Regions from separate parts of the Parabacteroides sp. MSK.9.14 genome, predicted to be linked through region 2. Evidence: riboswitches for the same ligand, from Rfam matches in the RefSeq annotation. Region 2 holds a riboswitch; each other region holds the start of a gene.

Region 1 (5,103 bases), on a different contig from region 2:
TCGATATTCTGTTCCTTGATCTTGTTTTCCGGTACGCCTCCATGCAGCTTCAAGCTCTGGGCTGTCGCCACGATAACTGTCAGTTTCGGTGTCAGTCCGGCTTTGCGGCATTTGATGTCGAAGAACTTTTCAGCTCCTAGGTCGGCACCGAAGCCAGCCTCTGTAATGACGTAATCGCCATACGTCAGCGCCATCTTGGTCGCCAGAACGGAGTTGCAGCCGTGTGCGATGTTGGCGAATGGGCCTCCGTGTACGAATGCGGCCGTGTTTTCGGTTGTTTGCACCAGGTTGGGCAGGAGAGCGTCTTTCAGCAATACCGTGATCGCTCCGGCCACACCGAGATCGTTTACAGTGAAAGGCTTGTCATCGTTCGTATATCCCAACAGGATGTTGCCGATACGGCGTTTCAAGTCTTCGATGTCCGTTGCCAGGCAAAGGATCGCCATGATTTCCGAAGCGGGTGTGATGTCAAAACCTGTCTCCGTCGGTACACCGTTGGCCGATCCGCCCAAGCCGGAAACAATGTTGCGCAGGCTGCGGTCGTTCACGTCTAGTACGCGTTTCCATTTGATTTCTTTCAGACCTTCACAGGTATTACGCGTCTGGTAGATGTAATTGTCCAGCAATGCCGTGATCATATTGTGGGCAGAAGTAACCGCATGGAAATCCCCCGTAAAATGCAGGTTGATGTTTTCCATCGGCAACACCTGCGAGTATCCGCCTCCGGCAGCTCCGCCCTTCATGCCGAAGCATGGACCCAATGATGGTTCGCGCAAGGCAACGACCGCCTTTTTACCGATTTTGTTCAATCCTAAAGCCAGCCCGATTGAAACGGTCGTCTTACCGATACCCGCTTTCGTAGGAGTGATGGCTGTAACCAGGATAAGATTGTGTTGTCTGATCTTCTCTTCGTCGATCAGATGGATAGGTATCTTGGCGATGTATCTGCCGTAATTCTGAACTTCTTCACGAGGGATACCTAATCCGGTCGCGATTTCTTTTATCTTGCGCAGAGAAACCTCTCTTGCAATTTCTATGTCTGATTTCATGTCTTATGTGAGTTTAAGTGGAAAACAAAAGTAAATATATTTTTGTATAATAACAAAATGAAAAGTCTGGTAGTTTAGATACTATTGGATGATCATAAGGGAAAAGTATGGGAATATTTTCCTCTGGATTTGTTTCCGGTCGGAGGTGTAAAACTCTTCTCCGGTCCCGACATTCTCAAAATAATGGAAGTTCGTTTCCGGATGCAACCGGATGCAGGTATGGACGGCCTCCACACATTGGGACAGCTTCATGATGACGATCACATTACCGGTCTTGATCTTTTTCGACAATTCTTCCGCCGTCAGCATTCCGGGTATGACGATGATTTGTTCTTCCTGCTTGACAATATGCAAGCCGGCTAAAGCACCCGCTGCAATGAAAGCTGGTATTCCGGCGGTTCGTTCCACTTCGATGCGGTTCTCTTTGAATTTGTCGTATATATACTGTATGGAAGAATAGAACCCTGCATCGCCTTCCGCCACAATGACCACCTTTTTCTCTTTATCCCTGGCGGATATGGCCTTTTCATACAAGGTATCGTAGACTTTCCAGACTTCGGTCCGGTCTTTGCTCATCGGGAGCGTGAAGAACTGGACTACAGATTTCTCGATTTCCAGTTCTTCGATAATACGGGCCGCACGGGAGAGTAGTTGTCCGCTTTTGCTTATGGTGGCGGGGCAATAGATGATATCGGCCTGTCGGAGTTTTTTCAAGCCTTTCAAGGTGATCAGTTCGGGGTCTCCCGGACCGAGCGATACGAAGCAGATGGGGTACGACATGTGCGTTAGAATTATTTGGTGCGCAAAAGTGAGGAAAATTGCGGAACTTTCCAAATCTGCATTCCACAATTGTGGGGATAATTTCCACACTGCCTTTTCCACAGCCCGCTTTTTATTCTTTGGCATGCAATTTGTACTTGATGGAACGATTAGAAAAAGGTAAATAGATTGTTTAAGATTTTAGGTTATGAAGAAGTTTGTATTGATGGTGGCTATGGTGGTTTCGTGTGTCTGTATGGCTCAAAACAGTCATGCGCAGACTGGACGGGATGGGAATACGGATATCGATATGTTGAGTATGAAAAATTTCTATGCGATCGATATCGTCGATGTGGACCTTGCCGCACAGGAAGCGATTTACGACGCTTATGAAAATTGCTTGATCAAAGAGGTGTACAAGTCGAATGGTAGCGGCAGCCCTATCCAGTATAAGGTCTCTCTCGAGACGACTGACCAGCGGAATCTGGTTGTCGCTTTCGACGAAAGCGGCCATGTGCTGAAAGTCATGCCGGAAGACGAATATCTGGCGGTTCGTAAGAAAAACTGATTTGTCTGCCACTTTTCTCTTGAAAGAAAAAGTAATATTATTATATTTGCCCTTTGAAACAGGTTTCCCTGTCCTCCTTACAGGACAGGGATGAAAAGGGAACCGGGTGGGAATCCCGGACAGACCACGCTGCTGTGAAACTTCGGTAACATACCGGCAATACTCAATGCCACTGATCGGGGGATCGGGAAGGTGTCCGGGGATGGAAGTAAGTCAGAAGACCTGCCGTTTCGGTTTTGAAGAGTCTCGTCCTCGTGGGGTGGACAACGCTCGCTCGGTTATAATAAAATAATATTGAATATGAAAAAATGCCTGGCAGGGTGCTGCCTGCTTATGTCGTTGTGTGTCGCATCCTCGTGTACGATCAAAAACAATCAATGGACCGATAAGGTGGAAACGACGGAAGAAAGCGCGTTTTCCGGTGTCCATATTGTACCCGAGTATGCCCGTGGTTTCGAATTATCCTATCGGAGCGGGTATGTCTTGCTGGATATCCAGGACCCGCAGAATGAGGAAAGTACGACTTTTCATTATGCGCTTGTCAGGAGAGGAACGAAACCGGCCGGCATCCCTGGATCGTATACTGTGATCGAGACACCCATCAGAAGTGTTATCTGTATGACATCTTTGCAGTTGTCCAATTTTATCGAGATGGGCGAACTGGACAAGGTCGTAGGGGTGACCAGTACCCGGCATCTGTTCAATAGGGAGATGAACGAACGTCTCAAGAGTGGGAAGACCGCCAAAATCGGCATAGAAGGGAATTTCGACAACGAGGTGATCATGAGTATGAACCCAGACCTGATCCTTGTTTCGCCTTTTAAACGGGGCGGATATGAGACCTTGAAGGATGTCGGTATCCCATTGATCCCACATTTAGGCTATAAGGAGATGACGCCGTTGGGACAGGCGGAATGGGTGAAGTTCGTCGGCCTGTTGGTGGGACAGGAGCAAAAGGCAAACGAGATATTCGACGCCATCGCGGCCCGTTACAATGAATTGAAGGAGCTGACGGCGGAGGGAAAAGTGAAGAAACGTCCAGTTGTGTTGAGCGGCGAGATGCGGGGCGGTAACTGGTATGCCGTAGGAGGGGAGAGCTTTCTCGCCCAACTTTTCAAGGACGCCGGTGCTGACTATTTCCTCAAAAACGACAAACGTTCGGGAGGTGTGACACTTGATTTCGAAACTGTCTACAACCAGGGTGACGAAGCCGATTACTGGCGCATTGTGAACAGCTATCCGGGTACGTTCAGCTATGAGGCATTGAAGGAGCAGGACCCGCGTTATGCCGATTTCCGTGCCTTCAGAGAGAAAGGGATCATCTATTGCAACATGAAAGATACGCCTTTTTACGAAAGTATGCCGACCGAGCCGGAAGTCGTACTGGCCGACCTGCTGCATATATTCCATCCGGACCTGCTGCCCGATCATACACCTGTTTATTATGCACGGCTCAAATAGGCTGCACGAATGAGACATTCCACTACTTTTCTGATGTCGCTCATCGTAGCGTCTATCCTGGTCCTGATGTTCCTGAATTTGGTGTTAGGATCGGTGTCTATCCCGTTGAAGTCTGTCTGGAACATTATTTGCGGACTGGGAGACGAGCCGGTGACCTGGCAGAATATCGTCTGGAAATCACGTCTTCCGCAGGCATTGACTGCTTTGGTGGCGGGAGCGGGCCTGGCGATAAGCGGCTTGCAGATGCAGACTGTTTTCCGGAATCCACTGGCGGGACCTTCTGTGCTGGGGATCAGCTCTGGTGCGAGCATGGGCGTGGCCTTTGTGGTACTGCTGAGCGGTAGCCTCGGAGGGGTTGCGCTTAGTAAATTGGGGTTTATGGGAGAAATTGCGCTTTCGATAGCAGCCGTGATCGGTTCGCTCTCGGTGATGGCGTTGATCGTATATGTGTCGCAGAAGGTGAAGGGGAACGTGACGCTGCTGATTATCGGCGTGATGATCGGCTACGTGGCGAATGCGGTGATCGGCGTGCTGAAGTTCTTCAGCGTGGAGGAGGATATTCGCGCCTATGTGATCTGGGGGTTAGGCAGCTTCTCACGTGTTTCCGGCAACCAGATGATGCTGTTTGTTGCGATCATGGCGATTCTGATCCCTTTGTCGTTCCTGTTGATCAAGACGTTGAACCTGATGCTGCTTGGCGACGGCTATGCCCGTAACTTGGGATTGAACATCAAGCGGGCACGTCTTTTGGTGATCACCTCGGCAGGAGTGCTGACGGCGATCGTGACGGCCTATTGTGGACCGGTCATCTTTCTTGGCCTGGCCGTCCCGCACCTGTGCCGGGCCATTTTTCAAACATCCGACCATAGGGTCCTGATGCCTGCCGTCCTGTTTGCCGGTGCCGCATTGGCACTCGTCTGCAACCTGGTTGCCCGGATGCCCGGCTTCGAAGGGGCTTTGCCGGTCAATTCGGTGACTGCCCTAATCGGTGCTCCGGTAGTGGCCTCCGTTCTATTCCGTAAACGTAAAAACGAACTGAACGAATGATGAGACAAGATACGATTCATATAAACGATCTCTCTATCGGTTATCGGACAAAAAACGATACCAAGTTGGTGGCGAGTCATATACAAGCCCGGATTTATAGCGGAGAATTAACCTGCCTCTTAGGGGCGAACGGAGTCGGGAAGTCGACGCTTCTGCGCACGCTGTCGGCTTTCCAGCAGAAGCTGGGAGGCGAGATCGCCGTCTTGGGACGTGATATGG
Region 2 (5,103 bases):
ATCTTCTGATGAATTTCTTGTAAAAGAAGTAGACCTGAGTTATACTTCAGATATCGATTCCAATGCAGGAATCGTAAATATCTATGTTACAATATCAGAGGAATTTCCGACTGATCAGTTGAATAAATTATCAAAAAAAGAACTCGTCATTGCCGTTGCTCTCTCGACGGCAGCTCGTATGATGCCAACTAATGGCTCTCCGAAATTAGGTATTCCTGGTGATTGGAGCAAAGCCAATACTTATGTAGTCGAGGCTGCAGGAGGTAAGAAAAAAGACTGGATCATTGAAGTTGTCAGTTTAGAAAAATAACATACAATACAAGAAATACGATAAAAATCAGAGGAGATTGTATCTAAAAGCCATAAGTTTTTAGATACAATCTCCTCTGATACGTTCAATAATTATAATTCATTAGATTATACTATTCATACATTTCTCTTTTTCAAAAGAAGTGTTTGAGATACCGGCTTCTTGCCGAATATAACGAATTGATAACTTTTATGCCATAGGTTTAATCGTTCTCCATGACGCGGATCATGTCGAAGTAGAAACCGCCTGCGACTTCGGCACCCTTTTCGACCGTGCCGGTGGCGATGTCGTAGATGTAGATGACAGCGTTTGCATCAGCTTCAGTGTTCACGCCGATGTAAGCCTTACCGTTGAAGATGACGCTGCGTTGTGAGAATCGTCCTCCGCTATAGGCAATCTCCTTACCGTTGTAGGCGAGGCGTGTGCGCTGGCCGGTGGCGAGGTCGACGATAGAGTAGTAGTGGCTGTAGCTGTCGATCTTCGTGCCTGAAGCATCGTTACGTCCGTAAACAAGAGCCTTGCCGTTTCCGAGGTATTGAGCGGTCATCAGTTTGCCATCGGCATCCGGGTAACCATTGTAAGAGGCGTCAAACTCATATTCACCGGCATTGATACGAAGCAGAAGTCCGCGTTCGATATCTTCATCGGCAAAAGCGGCGAGGTAAAGGTTACCGGCTTCGTCATACATCACGCAGTTTTGCATCAACTCGCCGTAAGCACTACCGGCCATTTCGCTGTGGACAGGGGAAACAAGGTTTTGTTCCACTTCCATTGTTTCCGGAGCGATCACGGCAGTACGGAAGTTCGGTTCGTTTTTACTATCCATCGAGTTTGTCCCTTGCGTTTTTCCGTAATAGAAATAGAACAGTTTGTTGTCAGCCTGACGGTAAGTCAGGATACCGGATGATGTCAGTTTGCTATAACCTTCCGGAACAGAGATGTTCAACTCGCCTTCATCGATAATAGACATGTCGGCCGTGTTCAGTTTTGTCCAAATCACACCCGTCTTTTTACCGTTGGCAGACATAATCAGCAGGGTGTTGTCGTCCAACCAAGCATGGGTATAAGAACGTACTTTATAAACATTTCCCTTGAACGGACAATCTTTGATCACGACAACTTTGTTATCCTTGATTTGATACTTCACAAAGCGGTTCTCGTCCGACGGAATCTGGTAATAGTACTTGCCTTTTGAGATACATTCCATCGCATAATCGTTCAGCTCCGTACCTTCGCCCGTAATGGTGATTACCCCCATATCGGCAGTCAGCTTGCTGATGCTGTTGACCACGGTCGTATTCTTGGAACTCATGCCGCCATGTTTGCCTACGGTCAGGAAGAGGTCGAAGTGGTATTTGCTTTCGTCAAACGCAGGTGTTTCTTTTGTCACCGTGACGTTGCAAGTGGCTGTGAAACCGCCATCGTCCGTCTTAGCGGTGATTGTCGCCGTTCCTTCGGCAACCGCCGTAACGACACCTTTATCTACGGTGGCTACGCTTTCATCCGAGCTGCTCCATGTCACCGTCGCGACTGTGGCGTTAGACGGGACTACGGCAGCCGTCAACGTGCCAGTCGTTCCTTCTTTCAATTCCAATGTCTCCGGACCGACCGAGACACCGGTCACCGGGACTACTTCCACTTTGTCGTCGTCATCGCAAGCCGTGAACGCAAAGGAAGTCAGGGCTACCATGAACGCAAACAATGCAAATTTGATTTTTTTCATTTCTCTTTGTTTTTAGTTATTCAAATATTAATAATTACATATTATCCGGTATCGAATCGCTTACAGAGAATGTACACATGGAGAAATGATGTCTCTATACAAGGATAAAGAATGGCATGGCTCGATGTTTTGTTGCTCTATTCCCCGAAAGCATTAAAACGATGTTGTTTTTGGCAGGTCTTCTGACTTATTCCGCCTTTGAATGCCTTCCCATCCGGCTTGCGGACAGTGGCTTGTAGCATATTCAAAGAGTTTGGTGTGGAACTTACAGCAGCGGGTCTGTCCGGGATTTGCACCCGGTTCCCTTTTTAACACCTCCCCGTAACGAACGGGTATCGTGGAACCAAAAACTTGTGCAAAATTACGTTCCCCGCTTGATTTGACAAGGGGTTAAGGCTTGTATTATGGAAAAATACCTATAAGTAGGTATTTTACTACTACAGAGAACATCCAATCTATAAATTTTATAATTTTGCACCGTTTTTGGTGAAACGCCGGCTTCCTGCCGGTGTTTAAAAGGGAATCCGGTGGAAAGCCGGAGCAGTTCCCCGCTACTGTATGGTCCGTTTCGCAAGAAATCAAAAAGACCTGCATGCCACTGTTCCTCAATATCATACCGGGAATGGGAAGGCGTCTGATAGGATCGAGCCAGGAAACCTGCCAAATGCACATAGATAACTTTTGCTTCCGGGGTAAGAGGCATCTTTATTTATTTTTATTTATAGCTATATGAAATCGAAATTTTTTACTGTGGGCATGTTATGCCTGGGAGTAAGTAGTGCCTTTGCGCAAGATTTGTCCAAAGACACGTTGAGATTGGATGAGGTTGTCATCACTAGCCAGTATGTCAAACCGACCGAAGTCGGCAGGTTACCGGTACCTTTGTCGCAGGCTCCACTTTCCGTGTCCCGGATGTCAGCCCCGATGATTTCCGACCTTTCTTTGAATTCATTGATCGATGTTGCCCGTAACGTCACGGGAGTCCGCCCGAACAATTCGTATGGCGGCTTCCAGTCGTTCTACATTCGTGGTTTCAACACGTTTGTGGTAGTGACAGACGGAATCCGCGACGAACGTCATAACTTATATGCTTCAGCCCCCAATACAACCTTAGCTTCGATCGAAAGCATCGAGATACTGAAAGGAGCGGCATCCGTCATGTACGGGCATTCGGCACTCGGCGGGGTCATCAGCCTCGTACACAAGCAACCGACATCTGTTCCGCGAGTAAATGCGCAAATGAGTATAGGCAGCTGGGGGCGCTATTCGATCCAGGGAGGTGCCGGCGGCAACATTGCCCGGGGCGTCAATTTCAGGACAGACTTCTCCATGAGCGGAGGTGAAGGATGGAGACACACGAACGATCGGGCCTACAATGCCTATTTCGCCTTGAACTTCCGCCTTAGCGATTATGACAAACTGAACTTTTCCGTCAGTGCGAAAAACGACCGTTACGGGACGGATACCGGACAACCTCATGTCGACAAGGATATTTATGATGCAGACGGATCGGTGGTTTACCGGCCGGGCGATCTTCCGGAAGATTTCGACCGCCGTACACGCTACAATGACCCCTTGGACCATCTTGCAGACAAGGACCTGACTGTGTCTGCCAAATGGACGCACCAGTTCACCAACCCGGACTGGAGCTTGTCGGACTATCTCTCCTACTACTATGACGATCTGGATTATTATGCTTCCGAGAAGTTGACGTATCTGACATCTTCCGATCCCATATACAACCATTATTATATGAATGGAAACACCAAGACATACATAAGCCTGGATTCCATACAGCGTGTCGGTTACCAGTTCGCATACAAGGTCAGCCTTTTACAAAATCAATTGGAGTTGAAAGGAAAATTCATGACCGGAGAGGTCAAGCATAACTTCTTGGGTGGCTATTCTTTCTCATCCCTGTACACCCCTCGCTATACGGCCAATTATGCTGCCGATGCAACCGGTCCCGGGAAAAACGCACATCTCTCCGTCGTCGATCCTGTCTTGAACCAAGGCGACTTGAATCTGCCTTACCAAAAAAGAAACTTGGCTTGGGAATATATGCATGGCATTTACGTGCAAGACTATTTGAATCTGACAGACCGGTTATCGGCATTGCTAAGTCTGCGTTATGACCGTTACGACCGGACTTACCAACAGGCTTATACGAAAGACAAAGTCGTAACCTCCAAAGACGAAAAGGCGCATATCCATGACAATGCGTTGACCTATCGTTTCAGCCTGCTTTACCAGTTCACGGATGCGTTCAACGTTTATGCTTCGACCAGCAATTACTTCAAGCCGACACGTACGGTGGCTTCGCCGGGATATGTCTATATCGGCAATGACGGCAAGGTGATCGAACCCAGCGGCAAGAACGTGTTCAGTCCGGAAAAGGGATACCAGTATGAAGCCGGATCGCACATAGCATTTTCAGACAAGTTCAATGCCAACATCTCCGGATTCTACATCCTGCGGAAGAACATGGTTCAAAGCTTAGGGACAAAAGACGGGCAAACGATTTCGGGACAGGTAGGAAAAGCCGATTCTAAAGGACTTGAAGTGGATATCAACACTCGCCCGTGGCAGCAGTTTAACATTAATGCCGGATATACATTCACAGTTGCCAAACTGAAAGAATACGCGAAGAATGACTATGCCGAGAACACACAGGCCGGCAATTACTTGAATCTTGTCCCGAAGCACATGGCTTACGGATGGGCTTTTTACGACTTTGACCGCTCGCTGAAAGGGTTAAAGTTAGGAGTAGGTTTCAATTATTCGAGCAAAGCGTATGTCAACACTGCCAATACATTGGAATTCGAGCCTTATGCCATCGCCAACGCAATGGTGGGATATTCATTTAAAAACTGGAAGTTGCAAATGAATATCAACAATATCTTCGACAAGAATTATTATATGACTTCCGTCAACACGATCGGCTTCATTCCGGAAGAAGGACGCAATGTGAAGTTTACGGTTTCATTTGACATGTAGAATGAAAATCCATCGTTTATTCATAAAAACGCACAGGATACTGGGGATTTGCCTCAGTATCCTGTTCCTTATG
Region 3 (5,103 bases), on a different contig from region 2:
ACTGGTAAATATCCGGCGGTCCTCCAGGTTCCAGGAGCGGGCATACGTCCTTATAACGGATTCAATTTGGGAGAAGATATCATTACGTTGGAGATTGGAATACATGGTGTTCCTGTGACGATGCCGCAGGAAGTGTATAACAACTTGGCTGCTGGAGCATTGAACGGATATAATGCAATGAACAAGAATAATCGCGATACGCATTACTACAAACGGGTCTATCTCGGTTGCGTGCGGGCTGTGGACTTCCTCTATTCTTTGCCTGAGTTTGATGGAAATACAGTCGGTGTGACCGGTGGAAGCCAGGGAGGAGCCTTGTCTATTGTCACGGCCGGACTAGACCCGCGTATCAAGTTTCTTGCTGCTTTCTATCCGGCCTTGTGCGATTATGCCGGCTATCTGCATAAACGTGCGGGAGGCTGGCCGCATTACTACCGGAATGCGCAGCCTGTGGCAAACGAAGTGGAAACGCTCGCTTACTTTGATGTCGTGAATTTTGCCCGCCGGGTGAACGCTCCGGGCTGGTATAGCTGGGGATATAATGATGTGACTTGTCCTCCGACATCCATGTATTCGGCCTACAATGTTATTCCGGGAGTGAAGGACTTGCATCTTTACCTCGAAACCGGTCACTGGACATATCCGGAACAGCAGTCGGAACGTATTGAATGGTTGAAAGATAAATGCGGAAAGTAAATATGTTTCCCGGTTAATAATAATGCATGTATGTCGAATTTAAAGTATTTTTTAGCGGGGGTGTTAATTATGGCAATAACATCGTGTATGCAAAAGGATAGTGAATTGTTTTTGTTTGTCGGATCGTATGCGGGTGCTACAGACCCTGGTATAAATCTGTTTCGCTTCGATGTGGAGAAAGGGACGGCTGTGCCGGTGAAAAGCCTGTCGGGCATTCAAGACCCTTCTTATCTGACAGTGAGTCGGGATGGCAAGTTTGTCTATTCGGTAAGTGAAACTGCTGTGCCGGACGCGAAAGTATGTGCCTATTCGTTTGACAAGCAAACCGGGACGCTTTCTTTGCTGAACGAGCAGCATACGGATGGGAGCGCTCCCTGCTATATCTGGGTGGACAGTAAACGCCGGATGGCTGTCACGGCCAACTACAACGGCGGAAGCATAAGTGTTTTCTCCATCTCGGCCGATGGAGCTTTGCTACCGGCTGAAGTATATGCGTATGAAGGAGGAAGCCCGGGGGCCGAACGCCAGGCGGTCCCGCATCTGCATTGCGTGTACGCTTCTCCGGATGAGAACTATCTGTATGCCAACGATCTGGGAACGGACCGGATTTATAAATACGAGATCGTTGCTTCCGATAAAGGCTTGAGTTTGCGGGAAGGGACGCCTTCCTCTTTTAGTTTGCCGGCGGGAGAAGGTCCGCGCCATACGGTTTTTCATCCGAACGGGAAATGGGCTTACCTGATTAGCGAGCTTTCGGGCCGCGTCGCTCTCATGTATTACGACAAGGGCAACCTGACCCCGGTCCGGTTTGTAGAAGCCGATACGTTACATGTCTCCGGTAGTGCCGATATACACATCACACCGGACGGTCGTTTCCTATATGCCTCTAACCGTCTGAAAGGTGACGGTATCGCGATTTTTTCTATCGATCTGGAAAACGGGCAATTGACAAAGATTGGTTATCAGCTGACCGGTATTCATCCGCGTAATTTCGTCATCACCCCCAACGGCAAGTTCCTGCTTTGCGCTTGTCGGGATAGTCATATCGTGCAGGTTTACGAAATAGACAAGCAAAGCGGTTTGTTGAAAGATACGGGAAAAGACATCCGAGTTAGTAAGCCTGTTTGCTTGAAGTTTACCGACATGTAAATGTGATATTTTTAGTAGCTTTGCAACGTGTAAATTGTAATAAGCTATGTCATTCATTAAGATAACGGAACAGAATTCTCTCTATAACGACCTGGAACGGAAGTCCGTCCGGGACTTGCTTGAAGATATCAATACGGAAGATCAGAAAGTGGCGTTGGCTGTCCGAGAGACAATCCCCAAAATAGAAGAATTGGTTTTGCAGATCGTTCCCCGCATGAAGCAGGGCGGACGGATCTTTTATCTGGGAGCTGGAACCAGCGGGCGGTTGGGAGTTTTGGATGCTTCCGAAATCCCCCCGACGTTCGGGATGCCTTCCACACTGATTGTCGGCTTGATAGCTGGTGGCGATACTGCCCTCCGGAATCCTGTGGAGAATGCCGAAGACGATGAGGAACGCGGCTGGCAGGAATTGTTGGAGCACCGGGTTAATACGAAGGATACCGTGATCGGCATTGCTGCTTCCGGGACGACTCCCTATGTGATCGGTGCCCTTCGCAAAGCACGTGAACAGGGCATCCTGACTGCCTCCATTTCCAGCAATCCAGATTCACCGATGGCGATGGAGGCCGATATCGCAATCGAAATGATTGTCGGGCCGGAGTTTGTCACTGGCAGTTCCCGTATGAAATCCGGCACGGGGCAGAAAATGATCCTGAACATGATCTCCACCTCCGTTATGATCCGATTGGGTAGGGTTAAAGGAAACCGGATGGTCAATATGCAGCTCACCAATCAGAAACTTATAGACCGTGGAACCCGCATGGTTGCCGAGGAATTGAATCTTCCCTATAACCAATCCCGCCATCTGCTGTTGATGTACGGCTCCGTTCAGGAAGCTGTCGAGGCTTACCGCAAAGCTTAACGGGTCTGGAGTCGGTTTCAGCTTTTTTCTGTAAGAAGATGAGAAATATATGGAAAATATCTTTATATTTGTCCCATGCATTGTTCCTGCTTCGCAATCTGCGGAAAAGGATTAAAAGGGAATCGGGTGCAAATCCCGGACAGTCCCGCTGCTGTAAGCTTCAAAACGGATTGGGCAATTCTTTTATGCCACTGACGCGAGTTGGGAAGGCGCTCATACCGGAAGTAAGTCAGAAGACCTGCAACGCATATTTTTTCGACGGCTTCGAGGATAGGCCGGAAGAGAACTGTGAAGCCGTAGGCTTTTGCCTTTCTTTATTTCCGTTTCCCGTAGCTATTTACTTGTTTTTAATTATTTTGCCATAATAATTAGGAAAAGAGGCATGAATCTGTGGGTGGGATGAGCTCCGCCTCGATTCATGCTTTCCTTTTATGAGTGTGATTAATCTTCCGGCTTTTGTCGTATAAACCTTTTTTTCGTACCTTTGTGCGTTTCCTCCATAAAGAGAGGAAGATAAATACGACTTCAAATTTGTATATGGAAATGAGAAAAACAGTATTATATGGCGTTTTGGCCTTTTGTTTGGTTGTGTTGAATTCTTGTTTGGGAGACCCGGCCACCCAATTGACGATGGCAAACCAGGCAGGGGTAGTGGTGACCGGTTACGGACCTGGTAAGGCTATTTATACCAAGGGGGACGTAGTGGTCTCTTCGGAAGACTTCCAGAATGCCAATGTGGAAAACGGAGAATGTATTTTGTTTGATTATTCCATCGATTACGGGGTCGCAAACAATATGGGGGCAGGGACGGATACCAGTTATACCGAGGCTATTATTTATGAAAATACGATCTCGGAGGTTAATCGTTGGAACTTCTATAATACGTTGACCGATACCTCTATTGTTGCAAAGGACGAACTGTTGCTTTCTTCCCTCCAGGCGCGTTCCGCTTATATCAGAGGCAATTTGTTCCTGTTCACGGAGATAAGCAATCACCCGGCAAACCAAGTGGACAGTTTCTCTTTGTCCTATAATTCGGATAAATTGTTGGGAGACGATAATATTTATAGCCTCTACCTCCGCACGATCAGAATCAAGGCGGACACGACAAGAGGCGAGGCGATGATTATTCCTTGTGCGTTCAATATCGAAGATCTGGTGAAAAAGGCGGAAAAGAATCATTCGGATGAACTGAAGTTCCGGATTAACTATGCATATTCGTTCGGGAAGGATTCTGCATCGATAAACTGGAAAAGTTCCGACGTGTTTACAATAGACTTGACAGGAAAAGGCAAATAAAATGATAAATAGCAAACGAGCGTATTGAAAAATGTATAAAGAGATATTTAAATTGGTTGTAGCCATCATCTCCCAGCCGGGAAAGGCGTGGGATATTCTGACGAGAAAAGAAGAAAAGGACGATGAGTTTTTATCCCGGTTTGTGTATCCTCTCATCGGATTCGTTACGGTTGCTGCTTTTTTAGGCGTGCTGTTCACTCGGAAGGAGTTTGATGTCGAACTGGCGTTGAAGTCGTCTATCCGGACATTAGTCGCTGCGTTCGGCGGCTTTTATCTGGCTTCCTATTTGCTGAATGAGATTTGGCAGGGATGGTTCAAACGGGAGAAGGATATGAAACTGTGTCAACGCTTTGTCGGCTATTCGTCTTCGTTGATGTTTGCATTGAACATCGTGTTGATGTTACTTCCGGAGTTTTTCTTTTTGCGTATATTTGTGTTATATACATTTTATATCGTATGGGAAGGGGCCGGCCCTTATATGCAGGTGGAGGAGAAGATACGCCTGAAGTTTGTCGGGACCGCGACCGGTCTGATTTTGCTGACGCCCTGGTTGATCGAGGTAATTCTTTCCATGCTGATGCCCGGTTTACGTTTTTGATAGGAGAATAAGATGAAAGAGAAGATTAGTAATAACATACAGATAAAGAACAAGCGGGCGACTTTCGATTATGAGTTGCTCGACACGTTTACGGCAGGGATCGTGCTGACCGGTACGGAGATCAAATCGATACGCTTGGGAAAGGCGAGTCTGGTTGATACGTTTTGTATTGTGGAGAAGGGGGAATTGTGGGTGAAGAATATGTATGTGGCAGAATATTTCTACGGGACATACAATAACCATACGGCTCGCCGTGACCGCAAGCTGTTGCTGACTAAAAAGGAATTGCGGAAGATTGAAAGCGCTGCCCGCAATAATGGCTTTACAATTATTCCGACACGTCTTTTTATTAATGATAAAGGACTGGCCAAAGTCGTTGTGGCTATTGCCAAAGGTAAGAAGGAATATGACAAACGCGACTCTATCAAGGAACGGGACGACCGCCGGGAGATGGATCGTGCATTTAAACGGTAACGAACCTTTATGGATAAAGAAATAT
Region 4 (5,103 bases), on a different contig from region 2:
CCGCCATGTTTTCCTACGGTCAGAAACAGGTCGAAATGATACTTGCTTTCGTCGAAGGCAGGTGCATCGTTGGTTACAGTCACTTCACAAGTGGCAGTGAATCCACCGTCGTCCGTTTTTACCTTGATTGTAGTCGAACCTTCGGAAATTGCTGTTACAATACCATTTTCTATTGTAGCGATATTCGTGTCCGAACTGCTCCAAGCGACAGTTGTAACAGCTGCATTTTCAGGAACGACAGTCGCAGTCAGTGTTCCTGTAGTTCCTGTTTTTAGTGTTAATGTGGTAGGAGTGATCGTGACACCGGTCACAGACACGTTTTTCAAATCATCGTCATCAGAACAAGCCGTGAAACTAAGTGAGATCAGGGCTGTCATGAAGGTGAGTAATGCAAATTTGAACTTCTTCATTTTTTTCTTGTTTTTAAATATGAATGTTAATTGATAAATACTCTGAATTTTGCAAAGAATGCGCGTCCGGGTTTTTGCAGTTTATAGTTGTCATAAGCTGTTTCGTCGAGGAAATTAGAACATTCCAGTGAGATGTTGTAGCTGTCGTGTTTCCATGAATAGGTGATATTGGCATTGCAGATATGCTGTGAGGGTATACGGGCTTTGGTATCGCGGTTGCCATAGGCTTCCCATGTCAGGAAATACCAATGTACCCACTGGAATGTACAGCCTAAACGTAGCTTGTTGTCATGTAGTAGGAGGTTGTGGAACGTATAACTCGCCTCCGCGTTGCCGAATAGCCAGGGACGGTTGGGTACGTGGTTGTCGTATGTGGCGGATGGTTTGCCGTCTTCTTTGTATTTTTGTTGGTCACGGGCGTCTTGATAGCTGACGTTGGCCATGAGTTGTAATCGACCGTCCCAATCATAACGAATTTCCCCTTCTACGCCTTTGATATGGACGGCTGGATCATTGACAAACTGCATCATACCCTCTTTTTCAATGACGGAGGTTTGAATATAATTGTCCACATAACGTAGGAATCCGTTTGCCTCGTAATAGATAGTATGTCTGCCGGCAGGATGCCATGTGCCGAACAAGGCGAGATTGACGTTGTTGCTTTTTTCTGGTTTCAGCGCTACATTTGCATAAATGGTGGTTCCGTTGCCTAACAATTCACGGGCGATGGGCAAGCGTACGCTGTGTTCATAAGAAACCTTTACCGCTAATGGGTCGAAGAACATATAGCGCAGTCCGGTACCATATCCAAAGTAATTTTTGGTAGTAGAACCTTGCACTTTGTCCGATCCCGTCACGGTGGACTGGTCGGTCTGCCGGATATTCGGGTGATTCACATAATCTTTGGCAAAGAATACATTCTGCATTTTCCCATCAAAAAACGACTGGCTGTAGGTCAGTCCGATGATATGTTTGGTAACTGCATCGTTTGATGGTTCGAAACTTTGGTCCAAATCATCATAGCGATCATTTCCGGTCCGGTTCATATGATAATTCAGGTTAAGACCGTGATGTCCGTCCAGTTGGTAATCCAAATTGACACGCACGATAGTCAGAGGGCGTTTGTAATGACGTATAGAAGGTTCATTACCTCTGATTTCGTTGCGTTGACTCACGATATAGCCTCCATCCCAATAATATTTCCGATAAGCTGTATCGATAGTAATGGAATGATCCCATGTATGTGACAAAGTTGCTTTCAATGTCATGCCTTCGGTCATGAAATTATATTTGTTATAACGAACCGATACGTTCCATGCATCCGAATTACGTTCCGCCATACCATAAACTTTGGTTTGTATGGATCCGGTCTGCAGTTCCTTGTCTGTTTTGGAGTAGGAAGCGGAAACGAAAAGTTCGTCAGCCCAAAACTTACCTGTGATTCCAGCTTCTATCTGTGCCAATAGCGAAAAATAGCCGTCATGGAAACGTTTTGGGTTGCCGTAGATGAATTGATCACCTGTCTCATTGCGCATCTGCACGTCTTTCATCCGGTAGTCGTTTTTCGAATAGCTGATACCGATGGCAGGACGCACGACCAATCCGGTGTGCCGTTCCATAAACTGTGCGTTCAGGTTGGCACGATGTGTATGGAAGGAACCGATGCTATAAGAAGCGTCCATGAAACTTTTCTTTTCTGCCTGGGTGATAATGTTGACAGCTCCGCCTAATGCATCCGTCCCCAATGAGGCTGGTACTACGCCTTTATAGATTTCCACTCGGTCAATCAGGTTGACGGGCAGATTGGCGAGCGTCACATAGCTCCCTTTGCTATCCAAGGGAACACCGTCTATGAAATAGCGGACGGAATTACCTGACAGACCGTTGATCGAGAGGTCGAAATCGGAACCTACGCCTCCCTCTTCGCGTATTTTGACACCGCTTGTACGATTCACTAATTCATTCAGGCTATTAAGTGAATTAATGACAGGCTTAACGTCAAGAGCATTAACCGAAAGTGCGCTTTCTCTTACCTGTTGTGATTGTGTTTTCCCATACACCTCCACTGGACTTATGCTTACGGAACTTTCTTCCAGTTTGAAGTCGAGGGTTTTGTTGTGATGAAGGTCGAGTGAGGTTTTGATCGTTTGGTATCCTAAGGAGGATACGACGAATGTGTGTTTGCCAGGGGATACTTGTAGGGAATAAAGCCCACTGTCATCCGTATAAGTGCCGGAGACCGTGTTTTCGACGGCGATCGTTATCAACGACAGGGGCGTACCTTGCTGATCGGTGACTTTCCCGGAGAGCGTAATTTTGTTTTGTGCCGTCAGACTTAGTTGCAACAGGCAGACAAGCAAAAGGAATACATGTACAAAGACTTTCATTTTAATCCTTGATATAGTGTTCATGACTTGCTTAAGGGAATACACACAAGGAGAAATGATATCTTTATGTAAGGGGATAAAGAATGACTTGACTCGATGTTTTGTAGCTTTATTTCCCGAAAGCTTTAAAACTATGTTTGTTTTGGCAGGTCTTCTGACTTGTTCCGTCTTTGAATGCCTTCCCATCCGGTGACGGACAGTGGCTTGTAGCGTATTCAAAGATTTGGAGAGGAACTTACAGCAGCGGGTCTGTTCAGGATTCGCACCTGATTCCCTTTTCATCACGCCTCCCGTAGCGGTTGGGAGCCGTGAAACCAAAACTGTGGCAAAGGTATGAAAAAAGTCTGTCTGTACAAAAAACGGATTAAAAAACAAATTCATTATTTTTGGCGCCGGATTCGTTAGACTCCGTGAAAGAATAACAGAATGTGGAACGATTAAAAATGAAGTGACTATGTTGGAAAAAGGATTGAAACATATCAGCCGGACTGTCGTGCAGCCGGATAATTTCGCATTGACGATGGGATCGGGAGATTTGCCTGTATTGGCAACGCCGGCTTTGGTAGCATTGATGGAAAATGCGGCAATGTTGGCCGTAGCGGCTGAACTCCCCGAAGGGGCGACTACTGTCGGTGCTAAAATGGACATGATACATGTTCGTCCTTCCGGTGAAGGTGAGGAAGTGCATGCGGAAGCGACGCTGGTTGAGGTGGAAGGGCGAAAGTTGACCTTCTCGTTGGTTGCCAGGGATTCGGCAGATGTGATCGGCGAAGGCACGCATATCCGCTATATTGTCGACAGAGCGAAATTTTTGTTGAAACTGAAAGGCTAACCATCACTTCGATTGCTGCGAGAAAAGGAATATGAAGTTACCTATTTGTAGGTATTTACAGTCTGCTGAATAGTTATTTATGGTGATTTTATATTTCTTTTCCACCTTCTATCTTTGCCTCAATTTAAAATAATCAGATATAATCATAATTGCTAATTTGCATAGACAACGAAACTAAAATCGAAGAAGGCTTCTCGTGAGAGAGGCCTTTTTTATTTGAATGTATTCTACCGATAACTCGATCCTGAAAATGACTATATGTAGGTAGTATGGAGGTCTGTTTTACCTGTAAATAGGGATTGGATATTATCGTTAAATTTGCGAACTTTGTCACCTAAATGGCTGTTATGTCTATAGTTCTCGATAAATGGAAGGATTAAGGAAATATTTAAGGATTGCGCTCCCATTACTTTTCATATCGTATTTGGGATGCCTGATAGCTTTTACCCACGTTCATATAGTGAACGGGGTGACGATCGTCCACTCCCATCCCTATCAGAAAAATGACGACGGGACTCCCAAGAAAGAACATAACTACGCCGAGTTTCAGTTGCTGCACCAACTTTCGACTATTCAAATCAGCGGTGCTGCTTTTGCACAAGTGCTGATTGCTGCGTTTCTTGCAACATTTTGTGTTTTATCCACCTGTCCGGTTTATCCGGATCACCTTCGTCCCGTCCTGGGGAAGGTTTCGCTTCGTGCGCCACCATTTGTCTTTTTTAATAATTAATGACGGTACAAAAATCTACTTGTCCCTGCATCTTGCGGCGAGACCGTAAAAGAACATGCCTTATCAACCAGATGTTTTTATGGCCGGCTTTTATGTGATCTCGCGTCTAACGTGGGAACAAGGCGGTTCTGTATACCTACCACTTCCTATATTATTAATTTTTAAAAGACATCTCAATGAACAAAATTTATATACTTTTCCTATGCCTTTGCTATGCCGTTTCGGCAATAATGGCAAACACCTATAAAAATGATAAAGAAGTGACGAGCCCTACGGATGCCAATATTTTTGGGCATGTCGTGGATAAGGCGACCGGTGAACATTTGCCGGGAATAACGATCATCCTGAAAGGAACGACGATCGGTTCCGTGACCGATGACTCCGGGCATTATATGTTAAAAAATCTCCCCGAAGGAGAGTTTACGATCGAAGTCTCTTTTGTCGGCTTCAAGACAGTTACGAAAAAAGTAACGACCGGAAAAGGGAAGACGCAGGAACTGAATTTTGAGCTTGAAGAAGATTTGATATCGCTCGAAGGAGTGGTCGTCTCTGCCAACCGCAACGAGACGAAACGCCGTCTGGCGCCTACCCTGGTGAAGGTACTCAGCCCGACCGTGTTCGAAAAGACCAACTCCACGACTTTAGCACAAGGGCTGGTTTTCCAACCGGGCGTCCGGGTCGAAAACGATTGCCAGAACTGTGGTTACTCGCAAGTCCGCATCAACGGTATGGAAGGAAAATATA

Evidence for each region. A riboswitch is a leader RNA that binds a small molecule or an ion and turns the genes downstream of it on or off. The one in region 2 is predicted to bind cobalamin.
Region 1: it holds a riboswitch for cobalamin, as region 2 does, so the genes downstream of both, KTG12_RS10145 (ABC transporter substrate-binding protein) here and KTG12_RS16220 (TonB-dependent siderophore receptor) in region 2, are expected to answer to the same signal.
Region 3: it holds a riboswitch for cobalamin, as region 2 does, so the genes downstream of both, KTG12_RS05255 (hypothetical protein) here and KTG12_RS16220 (TonB-dependent siderophore receptor) in region 2, are expected to answer to the same signal.
Region 4: it holds a riboswitch for cobalamin, as region 2 does, so the genes downstream of both, KTG12_RS13730 (TonB-dependent receptor) here and KTG12_RS16220 (TonB-dependent siderophore receptor) in region 2, are expected to answer to the same signal.

Annotation. Positions count from the first base shown of each region.
Region 1 covers NZ_JAHPXO010000016.1:27,437-32,539, reverse strand. The annotation lists gene KTG12_RS10160 (formate--tetrahydrofolate ligase) at 1-1,049, opposite strand, end outside; gene KTG12_RS10155 (precorrin-2 C(20)-methyltransferase) at 1,131-1,829, opposite strand; gene KTG12_RS10150 (hypothetical protein) at 2,017-2,376, shown strand; cobalamin riboswitch at 2,420-2,621, shown strand; gene KTG12_RS10145 (ABC transporter substrate-binding protein) at 2,677-3,837, shown strand; gene KTG12_RS10140 (iron ABC transporter permease) at 3,847-4,884, shown strand; gene KTG12_RS10135 (ABC transporter ATP-binding protein) at 4,884-5,103, shown strand, end outside.
Region 2 covers NZ_JAHPXO010000033.1:34,307-39,409, reverse strand. The annotation lists gene KTG12_RS16230 (hypothetical protein) at 1-310, shown strand, start outside; gene KTG12_RS16225 (Ig-like domain-containing protein) at 513-2,033, opposite strand; cobalamin riboswitch at 2,188-2,396, opposite strand; cobalamin riboswitch at 2,501-2,713, shown strand; gene KTG12_RS16220 (TonB-dependent siderophore receptor) at 2,763-5,030, shown strand; gene KTG12_RS16215 (PepSY domain-containing protein) at 5,032-5,103, shown strand, end outside.
Region 3 covers NZ_JAHPXO010000006.1:147,358-152,460, reverse strand. The annotation lists gene KTG12_RS05270 (acetylxylan esterase) at 1-696, shown strand, start outside; gene KTG12_RS05265 (lactonase family protein) at 784-1,845, shown strand; gene murQ (N-acetylmuramic acid 6-phosphate etherase) at 1,892-2,707, shown strand; cobalamin riboswitch at 2,771-2,968, shown strand; gene KTG12_RS05255 (hypothetical protein) at 3,251-4,006, shown strand; gene KTG12_RS05250 (YIP1 family protein) at 4,038-4,604, shown strand; gene smpB (SsrA-binding protein) at 4,617-5,078, shown strand; gene metH (methionine synthase) at 5,088-5,103, shown strand, end outside.
Region 4 covers NZ_JAHPXO010000025.1:22,270-27,372, forward strand. The annotation lists gene KTG12_RS13725 (Ig-like domain-containing protein) at 1-410, opposite strand, end outside; gene KTG12_RS13730 (TonB-dependent receptor) at 437-2,797, opposite strand; cobalamin riboswitch at 2,924-3,131, opposite strand; gene KTG12_RS13735 (thioesterase family protein) at 3,252-3,629, shown strand; gene KTG12_RS13740 (hypothetical protein) at 3,997-4,359, shown strand; gene KTG12_RS13745 (TonB-dependent receptor) at 4,536-5,103, shown strand, end outside.